DNA from 2 places in the Bacillus sp. 7894-2 genome. Region 2 is predicted to be linked to the other one. Evidence: riboswitches for the same ligand, from Rfam matches in the RefSeq annotation. Region 2 holds a riboswitch; the other holds the start of a gene.
What was found. Region 2 has a riboswitch for preQ1 ahead of queF (preQ(1) synthase). Riboswitches for the same ligand answer to the same signal wherever they lie in the genome.
Positions count from the first base shown of each region.

Region 1: another riboswitch for preQ1. It lies ahead of queC (7-cyano-7-deazaguanine synthase QueC); the one in region 2 lies ahead of queF (preQ(1) synthase).

Region 1 is NZ_NPDG01000015.1:40,366-45,764, forward strand. It holds gene CHI10_RS03165 (ABC transporter ATP-binding protein) at 1-451, opposite strand, end outside; gene queE (7-carboxy-7-deazaguanine synthase QueE) at 596-1,327, opposite strand; gene queD (6-carboxytetrahydropterin synthase QueD) at 1,320-1,796, opposite strand; gene queC (7-cyano-7-deazaguanine synthase QueC) at 1,800-2,459, opposite strand; PreQ1 riboswitch class I at 2,513-2,555, opposite strand; gene CHI10_RS03185 (CBS domain-containing protein) at 2,669-3,391, opposite strand; gene pxpB (5-oxoprolinase subunit PxpB) at 3,730-4,440, shown strand; gene CHI10_RS03195 (5-oxoprolinase subunit C family protein) at 4,437-5,399, shown strand, end outside.
Region 2 is NZ_NPDG01000071.1:396-5,794, reverse strand. It holds gene CHI10_RS11230 (hypothetical protein) at 1-11, opposite strand, end outside; gene panF (sodium/pantothenate symporter) at 284-1,726, opposite strand; gene CHI10_RS11220 (YhdT family protein) at 1,723-2,013, opposite strand; gene queF (preQ(1) synthase) at 2,174-2,671, opposite strand; PreQ1 riboswitch class I at 2,782-2,827, opposite strand; gene mscL (large conductance mechanosensitive channel protein MscL) at 2,971-3,348, shown strand; gene CHI10_RS11205 (Bax inhibitor-1/YccA family protein) at 3,411-4,052, shown strand; partial or broken gene CHI10_RS11200 (AhpC/TSA family protein) at 4,272-4,709, shown strand; gene CHI10_RS11195 (5-formyltetrahydrofolate cyclo-ligase) at 4,721-5,399, opposite strand, start outside.

The sequences.
Region 1 (5,399 bases), on a different contig from region 2:
CTCTTGCGATGGCAACACGCTGGCGCTGCCCTCCTGACATTTCTCTAATTTCCCGGTTTTCATAGCCTTCAAGGTTTACAAACTTCAGTGCTTCTTTTACTTTTTTCTCAATCTCCGCTTTCTTCATCTTTTTGATTTTTAAGCCGAATGCAATATTTTCAAATACGTTCAGATGCGGAAACAGGGCATAATCCTGGAAAACCGTGTTTACTTGTCTTTTGTTTGCAGGAACATGATTAATGATTTTCCCATTAAAATAAATATCCCCTTCAGACGGTTCAGTAAAGCCGGCAATCAGCCGCAATATCGTCGTTTTCCCGCAGCCCGATGGCCCTAACAGGGTATAGAACTTCCCGCGTTCAATTTCAAAGCTGACATCTTCTAAAACTGGCGGGTCATTATCATATCTTTTTGTCACCGAATTAAAACGGATAATGGTGTTATCTGTCATCTAACTCTCCCTATCTATAGAAATTTACAGCACGTATGCCTTGTTAAGTTTAAACGTATAATATCATATATTGCACGAAATCTGTCATATATTGCAATTACTATACAAAAATAACCCCGCATTTTGTATGCGGGATTACGTCTGCTATACTCCCCGCTTATTGCCCCATACATAGGTATGCAGCTGCGGAAGTACTTTCACATCTGTCAGCTCATTGTCATGAATCGTTTTTTCAATAAGCCAGTCATATTTATCCAGGAGTCTTTGGAGTAAATCCCGGTCATCTGCTGTTACCGTATCATCATTCCCAACCTGCAGATAAAACGGAACCCCCTGATAGCGCTTATGAACGTCTTTTGCATATTCATAATCCGCATCATCAAAAACAACGATCTTCAGAGAGAACTGCTGATCTACCCTTCTGCTGGTCTGCAGTTTATTCACGATCAGATCAAGCACTTCAAAGTCCGTATTCATGCCTGAACTCGGCGGCTTTGGGGACAAGGTCAGTTCATCAATTTCATAAAACCAATCCTGCCAGCGGCTTCCCTGTGTTTCGAGGCAGAGCTTAATTCGTTCAGCTTTTAGCAGAGAAATAAATTCACCTAAATTTTTCAGAAGAGCCGGATTGCCGCCTGAGATGGTTACGAAAGAAAATCCATCCCCGCCGAGTTCTTTAAGCTCCTTCCAAATTTCATCCGGTTCCATCTGGCGGATGCTGTCCTTCGCACTGCCATCCCAGGTAAAAGAGGAATCACACCAGCTGCAGGAATAATCACATCCAGCTGTTCGGACGAACATCGTTTTCTGGCCGATCACCATTCCTTCCCCCTGAATGGTCGGCCCGAAGATTTCCAGAACAGGAATTTTACTCAACCTCCATCCACTCCCTTCTGGCTTCCGCATAGCTTGTAGGAGTTTCAAAAAGGCGCACAAATTCAACTCTTGCTCCGTCATATTGCTCTTTTCTGTTTTGCAGGCTTTCTGTCATTTTTTCATAAATCCAGACAACCATATTCTCGGCTGTCGTATTCATAGGTGGCAGCGTTTCATTGAGGTACTTATGGTCAAGGTATATCTCAATCTCATTTTTCCAGATTTCTTTTATGTCGCCGAAGTCAATCATTAACCCTCTGTCATCCACGAATCCGCTTATGCCAAAAATCACCTTATAGGTGTGGCCGTGCAGGTTTTTGCATTTGCCTTCATAGCAATGGAGATGATGGGCTGAATCAAAAGTGAATTCCTTGCTGACCATTACACGCTTATGGTGGTATTTCAGCTGATCCGGCTTAATGTCTTCATTAATCTTCTGAAGTTTTTCAACAATCCTGAAACCGTACATGGCTTAAAGCTCCCCCTTTTCGCTGAGGTATTCTTCAAGGCCCTTTTGTCTTAAATGGCAGGCAGGACACTCACCGCAGCCATCTGCCGGAATGCCGTTGTAGCATGTCAGCGTATTTTTACGCACATACTCAAGGGCATCCAAGTCATCTGCAAGCTTCCATGTCTCAGCTTTATTAAGCCACATTAAAGGCGTATGGATCACAAACTGCCCATCCATCGACAGGTTCAGTGTGACATTAAGTGATTTTATAAACATATCCCGGCAATCAGGGTAGCCGCTGAAATCTGTCTCGCACACCCCTGTAATAATATGCCTTGCATTGATTTGACTCGCAAGCACACCGGCAAAGGACAGGAATAAAAGGTTTCTCCCGGGTACAAATGTGGATGGTAGTTCGCCCTTCTCTCCATCCTTTACTTCGATATCATCACGGGTCAGTGCATTTGGGGCAAGCTGATTCAAAAGGGACATATCAAGGATATGATGCCTGATATCCAGATCTTTTGCTATATGCTGGGCACATTCAATTTCAAGCTTATGCCGCTGATTATAATTAAAAGTGACTGCTTCCACCTCGGCAAAACGTTCTTTTGCCCAGAATAAGCAGGTTGTACTGTCCTGGCCGCCGCTGAAAACAACGAGCGCTTTATCATTTTTCATAAAAAAATTCTCCTTTAACATAGAAAAACAGGACCACTAAGAAAGCAGACCTGTTTTCCTTAGTTTTTTAAAGAGGGTAGCTAGAACCTCTACCGTGTACACGGATTTTCTATTGAACTATCAGTTTATATTATCATCTTTACCGGAGTTTTAGAAGATGTTACTTATAATGAGATAAAAAGTTTTATAATTCTAAATCATGAAAAAGATTAATTTTCTGAATCTGCCTCCAGCAGGTCCCAGGCTGTAATGATGCCTTTTGGTTTTTCAGTCGGCTTTCCATTCTCGGTTACAATGATTCCTTCAAGCTTTTCATTTTTATTTCTGCTCTCCTCAAACATATCCTCCAAATCGAAAATGGAAGTATTCGGTGCGGCAAAGGCTATTTGGTGCTTCGATTTCTTGTTGAAAAGCTCTTTGATTTTCACCTTTTTCAGCTGAATCGTTTCTTCCGTAAAATGCTCAGCCATCCATTTTACGATATCTGCCGATGTTAGCAGCCAGGAATATTCCTCTTCGCGCGAATAAATGGGGAACTGGGAATGCGAAAATTTATTGATAATGGCCAGTACATCTGAAAGCTTGCCATCTTCATAAAAATAAAATACGGGTGTGGCAGCAATCGACATCGCGGTTTTGGGCTTTTCAAAATGGCCGGCAATCAGTTCAATTTTTTCCACCGTTTCAAGGTGAGGTTCTGCTATATAATAATCCAGATCAATTTTTTCATGTACAATAGCATTTCTCAGTTTGGCAAACTGATGTAAATCATCCTCATATAATCGAATCAGCGAATGGTTTTTCTGTATTTCAATCAGCTTGTAAAATCTGTCTGTTCGGGCTTGTTTAGCAGATTGTTTCAAGGCCTTGTGAATGCGGTTAAAGGCAGCCTCGAATCTTTCTGATAAGTTCATTTTTATTTCTGTACCCACAATAATCTCTCCCTAATTCATAATGTCCCTACTTTATTCCCATATTAGAGAACAAAATAAACTATGAAGATTCTGGTTCGCCTTCCGGCAGAATAATTTGCACAAATAGAATTTTCAATCTATTATATGATATTATATTGTTTAGCTGAAGACGTTGCATAAATATATAAGTTTACTAATATTTTTTTACGTCTTAACGTGAATAAATATAGATTTCCCTTATTTTCGAAAAGAATAATATGTGTATTTCGTTTCGGTGAAAATGGATTTTTATTATTATTAAATAATATTTTTACAACCTTCAGTTCCTTACATTTATTTCGAAAGCAGGTGAAATAATGCTATACACTGTACATCCTTTAGGAGACAATGCTGTTCTAATTGAACTTGGGAACGAAATCTGTGAGGATGCACATCAAAAAGTGCAGACACTGACAGCCTTTCTCGAGAAACATCCTCCAGAATGGATGATAGAATACATACCAGCTTACACGACCGTTACTGTTTTTTATAATCCATTTGAGATCTATCAGCATTCAAATGGAGAACTTCCACTTGACTACATATGTTCTCTCATAAAACCGCTTATGGAAGAGCTGGGTGAAAATAAGGCAATGGAAGCAAGAGTTGTCGAAATACCGGTTTGCTATGGAGGAGAATTCGGCCCTGATCTTGATTATGTTGCCGAACATAACGGACTTACCCCTGATGAAGTAATAGACATTCACTCTTCAGGCAGCTATCTGGTCTATATGATCGGCTTTGCGCCAGGGTTTCCTTTTATCGGCGGAATGTCAGAACAAATTGCCGCACCAAGACGGGATACACCACGGTTAAAAATTCCCGAGCGTACAGTTGGGATTGCCGGGATGCAGACCGGGATTTACCCGATCGAGACGCCAGGAGGCTGGCAGCTGATCGGCCGCACTCCTGTTCAGCTGTTTCGCCCATTGGATGAATCCCCCACCTTGTTAAAAGCTGGCGATAAAATTAAATTCAAGCCAATCAGTCTGGAAGAATACCATCATTGGGAGGAGAGGGATCAATGATTAAAGTGTTAAAGCCTGGACTCCTTTCAAGCATCCAGGATCTGGGGAGAACCGGCTATCAGAAGTTTGGCGTCATAGCCAGCGGAGCCATGGATCCTTTTTCGCATCGGATGGCCAATCTGCTGTCCGGAAATGAGGAAAATGATCCTGCCTTGGAAATAACAATGATGGGCCCAACCCTGACATTTGAAGAAGCCACGTTAATTTCAATCTGCGGCGGAGACCTTTCCCCTTTGATCAATGGCCAGCCTATTCGGACATGGCGGTCCATTTTTGTGAAAAAAGGCAGTGAACTTAAATTCGGGGGATGTCAAAAAGGGTGCCGGGCCTATCTGGCTGTTTCCGGCGGCTTTTCCGTTCCGGAAGTAATGAACAGTAGATCCACCTACCTCCGCGCTGGTATTGGAGGCTTCAAAGGCAGAGCATTAAAGGCTGGAGATGTGCTGGAGACCGGCAAACCTTCCCTCCAGTCTTTGAAAATGGAGGACTATTTGTCTAAGCAGCTCCATGATAAAACTTTTGTGGAAAACGACTGGGGCATTGCTTCAAAACTCATTCCGGAAACTATAGGGAATCCGGAAATCAGGATTACCAGGGGACGTCAATTTGATTTATTTACCCATGAAAGCAGGATTCAGCTTTTTAATCACGCATTTGAGGTGACCGCCCAATCGGACAGGATGGGATACAGATTGAAGGGTACTTCCCTCGCGCTGTCAGAGCATGCTGAACAAATTTCTGAGGCTGTTAATTTCGGTTCCATTCAGGTTCCGCCGGATGGGAATCCGATTGTCCTGCTTGCTGACAGGCAGACAACCGGCGGTTATCCGAAAATTGGACAGGTTGCGGCTGTCGATCTTCCCCTTCTGGCGCAGGCTAAACCCGGGGACGCCTTACGGTTTAAAGAAATATCAAATGGACAGGCGCAGCAGTTACTCATAAAGAGAGAACTGAAATTA
Region 2 (5,399 bases):
AAATTTTTCATTATATTCTCCCTAATGTTAAAAAACATTTCCATTTAAAGTCAAATGTTACAATTACGTTTCAACTAATTAAGTGTAACAAATAGGGATCGTTTCTACAAACCTATCAATATGCTCATTTTTTTACAAAAACCCATGTTTCCTCCCTTTTCCTTTATATATGACTCTTCTCCTGCTTCAATCAAACGTTTGATTATAGTGACGAGGGCCTGATCTATAGGCACTTTGCCGGTTAATACGAAAGGCCCCGGAATACCTCTCCGGAGCCTCTTGATTAAATTTCTGCTGCTGCAGGTGCTGTTTTTTCGGTAAATAGACTTACAGCTATATATGCGGCCAGTGATAAAGCAATAGGCAATACGACTGTATTCATGCCTAAAGCATTGGGATAAAAAGTGTGGAATAAAATATAGGAAGCCGTTCCGGTTATCATGGAGGCCACCGCACCATATTTATTTCCCTTCGCCCAATAAAGACCCAGAACAACAGGCCATATGAATGCTGCTTCCAGTCCTCCAAAAGAAAAGAGATTCAGCCAGATCAGCAAATCGGGCGGACTGAGCGCCATCATGCATACCAGAATTCCCAGCAGGGCTGTGACGGCAAAACTCATTTTCTTAACCGTGCTTTCTTCAGCATCAGGTTTAATGTAATTAATATACACATCTTTAACAATCGCCGAGCTGACCAGAAGAAGCAGGGAATCCACGGTTGACATGATGGCAGCCATCGGTGCAGCCAGCACAATTCCCGCAAGCCATGGCGGAAGGACTTCCATGGCAATCATCGGCATAACTTTATCCCCTACTTCAATCCCCGGAAGAATCGGCCGTGCAAACACGCCAATTAAATGCATGCCAAGCATGATAAAGCCGACCACTATTGTTCCGATGATAATGGCCCTATGCATGGCTCTGGCATTTTTATAGGACATGGCCCTTACTGCAACCTGAGGAAGACCTACAACCCCCACTCCAACCAGAATCCAGAATGAGGATACATATAAAGGGGTCAATCCGCCATCAAAGCCAAACGGAGTAATCAGATTCGGGTTTTCTGAAGACAGATCGCTGATAATATTTGGTATTCCTCCACCTGCCACAATAACAGCAACCAGCAGGATCATAGTGCCGATGAACATAATTCCGCCCTGGACAGCATCCGTTACGGCAACAGCACGGAAGCCGCCTATGACAACGTAGACCATGACAGAAGCGGCAAAAATGAATAAAGCCGATAAATAGCTTAATCCTGTCAGTGATTCAATTAATCTTGCTCCGCCAACCCATTGGGCAGCCATGGCGGAAAACAGGAAGATTATGATGCTGAGAGAAGATAGCCAGACAACCCATTTGCTGTTATATCTTTCTTTCAGAAAATCAATGAGTGTTACAGCATTATACTTTCTTGCTGTAATTGCAAATTTTTTCCCCAGTACCATTAGGACGAAATAACCAGTAACAACCTGTGACATGGCAAGCAATACCCAGCCAAGCCCCTGGGTATATGCAACACCGGGACCCCCAATGAAACTGCTGGCACTGCCGTAAGTTGCAATCATGGTCATGGCCAGAATAAAACCGCCCAGTTGCCTTCCTCCAAGAAAATAATCCTGCAGAAACGAACTGCTCGTATCAATCTTTCTGCTGGACCATAAACCCACCAGAAAAATAATGACTAAAAAGAAGATAAGAGGAGCAATAACCTGCCAGTTCATTCGGATTCTCCCCCTTCTCCGTTTTCTTCGAACGGAACTTCCTTAAACAGGAATTTTACAGTTGCTGATACCAGTATCACCATGACAACAAATCCGGCTACACAGCTCCAGAAAAACCAGGCAGGCAGCCCCATGATGAATATATACTCATCGGCAGGGGCTGACCCCAATCCATAGGCAAACCCATACCACCAAAGAAAATTAAAGAGTACGAGACCAATGCCAATCCACGCTTCTTTCTCTGCTACTTTAAAGCGAGGATCTTTTTTATGTATGCTTTTCTTCATTATGTCCCCTTTCAGAGCTTTATTATTGTACTGCTCTATTAAAATACAGAATATTCCCTAAATATAATCCCACTTATGTATATTTTCTGCAACAAAAAAAGCAGATTCCTCTGCCTTTTTTGATATTATTTTAAAAATGAACTTTAAGCAAGCTATGTTCTTAACGATTGTCAATCGTCTCCGGATATAGATCATGGTTCATCAAGCGGTAATCGGCCATTTTTTCATATTTCGTCCCCGGCTTTCCGTAATTGCAATACGGATCGATGGAGATTCCTCCACGAGGAGTGAACTTGCCCCAAACCTCAATATAGCGGGGATCCATTAATTCGATAAGATCATTCATAATGATATTCATGCAGTCCTCATGGAAATCGCCGTGATTTCTGAAGCTGAAAAGATATAGCTTCAATGACTTGCTCTCTACCATCTTTTGATCCGGAATATAGCTGATATAGATGGTTGCAAAATCCGGCTGGCCTGTTTTCGGGCAAAGGCTCGTAAACTCTGGGCAATTAAACTTTACAAAATAATCGCGGTTTGGATGCTTATTATCAAAAGCCTCCAGAATCTCAGGCGAATATTCAAAAAGATAGTTAGTACCCTGATTTCCCAATAATGTAATATCCGTTAATTCCTCATCTTTTCTTCCTGACATAAAAATAGCCTCCCTTTATATGATCCCGCTGATCCTAAAGAGAGGTCCGAAAAGTACAGCTTGAAAAATAAAACCATATCCTCTCATGGATATGGTTGATTATTATAATCAAAGCCATAGTTTTTTATAGAGGGTGAAGCTATGAACCTCTCCCGCTCACACGGGAATAATAGAAATATAATTGTCATAGTTACTATAGAGAAAAAGCCTGTTTCTGTCAATAGGTGCTTTCTCTATCTGGTTTTCATACATTCTTCATAGTATAATAACGGTAATTTTTCAAAGAAAGGTGACTTGTTATGTGGAATGAGTTTAAAAAATTCGCCCTAAAGGGAAATGTCCTGGATTTGGCAGTTGGGGTTGTAATCGGAGCTGCCTTCGGAAAGATTGTATCTTCCCTTGTAGATGATATTATTATGCCGCTTGTCGGATTGCTGATGGGCGGAGTCGACTTTACGGATCTTATGGTTAAGGTCGGTGGGGCACAAGTGAAATACGGTTTATTCATACAGAATGTGGTGGATTTCTTCATCGTGGCATTCTCCATTTTCGTCTTTATCAGGATTATCAACAATCGTTTTAAAAAGAAAGAAGAAGCAGCACCGGCACCAGCTGTGGATAAAAATGTTGAGCTTTTAACTGAAATAAGAGACCTATTAAAAAAAAATAATTTATGAAACTTAATTAATAGCTCAGTCGTATATACATATACAAAAGAATTTAGAGGAGAAATGAAGAAATGTATGTACAGTATACCGCAAATAACAGTTATTTGCCCTCTGTTTTACGGGCGTTTGCCTTATCATTGGGGATTGCATTTGCCGGAACGATGGCGGGTGTTTTCATCCCTCCAGCCCTGTTTTTGCCGCTAATGCTTCTTGAACTTGGAATGCTGCTTTTCGCTTTCCTGCTCCGCCGCAAAAAAGCTATTGGGTATACATTCCTTTATGTCTTTACATTTATTTCAGGGATGACGACCTACCCGATTGTTGCCCACTACCTGGCTGCTATTGGACCTAACCCTGTTTTAACAGCACTTGCGACGACAACTGTTGTGTTCACCGGCTTAGCTGTATATGCTTCGACAACGAAGCGGGACCTATCTTTCCTTGGCGGCATGCTGATGGCGGCATTGCTCGCCCTTATTGCGATCGGAATTTTCAGCCTCATCTGGCCATTAAGCTCTAACGCGATGCTCGCCTTCTCCTTCATCGGAGTGCTTGTGTTCAGCGGATATGTGCTATTCGACTTCAACCGCATGAAGCAGTATGGAGTGTCACCGGAAGAAGTGCCTTTGATGGCTCTTAACCTATACCTTGATTTTATCAACCTGTTCATTAATATCCTTCGCATTTTTGGGATATTGGGGAGCCGGGACTAAACAGGAGTGCGAACTCCTGTTTATTTATGTGCAAGCCGCAATTCTTTATTCCTTCAAAAGAATTAGGTATGATCAGATGTAAATCCGAAAGGCGGGATATTCATGGAATATATTTTAGAAACCCAGCATCCTGATAAAAATATTACGCTTGAACAGGCTATCAGCAGCCAGTACACAATGGCTGTCTTCGTCCGCCATCTTGGCTGACCGGTCTGCCGGGAATATCTTGCGCAGTTGCGCGAGCGCATAAATGAAGTAGAAGCTAAAGAATTTCAAGTCATTGTCATTGCTCCTTCGAAAGGAACCTTTATCAGTCAATTCCTTGAGCAATTCGGTCCGTTCCCTTTTCCGATCCTCGGCGATCCTTCCCGGGAAGCTTATAGAGGAATGGGACATAAAACCATGCCAAAGTGGAAGCTTCTTTCAAAAGCAGCACTTGGGTTTATTACAGGAAAAGTCGGCGGCTTTATCCCTAAGGATGAAAAACAAAAGGAGTTTGTCATGAAATCCATAAAAACTCAGGATGTCTACATTCAGGGCGGAACATGGCTTTTCTCGCCTCAGGGAAAGATATTATGGAAGCATATTGATGAATCCCCTGAAAATCACGCAAAGATTGATGATGTTTTAAAGAAAATGGACGAAGTGAAAGCTTAAAAGGCAGTCAATTACTTGGCTGCCTTTCCTTTTGTGATCTCCCATATTTCATGCAAAACCGGCATCTCTTCCATTTCCTTATCCGTTACAAGATCCCATTGAATCCCGATTGGTTTTGGATAGGGCGTATTGGTTTTGATCAGTTCCTTTTCAGTGGCAATCCAGTCGACAGTCAGATCATAAGGATCCCTCGGGATATCTGCCTCTGTCACCTGGGCGCTGTTAACCGTTCCAATCACAGGGATTTCAGGATTCCCCAGTTCCCTGATGATCGCATACTCCCGATCAGCATAACCCTCCCCTTTTCCGACCCGCCGGCCATCCGGGTGAAGCCCCACTGATCCGGCAAAAAACAAATCAATTTCCGGCAATTCTGTGAGGGGAACTTCTTTTCCGTATGAGTGAATATGCTTAAGGCTCGCTGCTTTTCGCTCCTCCCCGGGCGGTACCCATTCCGGCTTTACCATAATAAAGCCTGCTTTCAGCCGTGGAGTTGGAACCAGCAATGTCTTTCCATCTTTCAGAATTTGGGTGCGTACCGGCAGCTGCGGAGAATCAGGATTTACCTTAATGACCTTAGCCTCTTTATACTCAGGCATCGTAAAAACAAATGCAGCCGCTTTTTCAGCTCCTTTGAAATTGGGAATTCTATTTGTTAAAGGAAACGGAAAGCGGCCTAGCTTGTTCTCC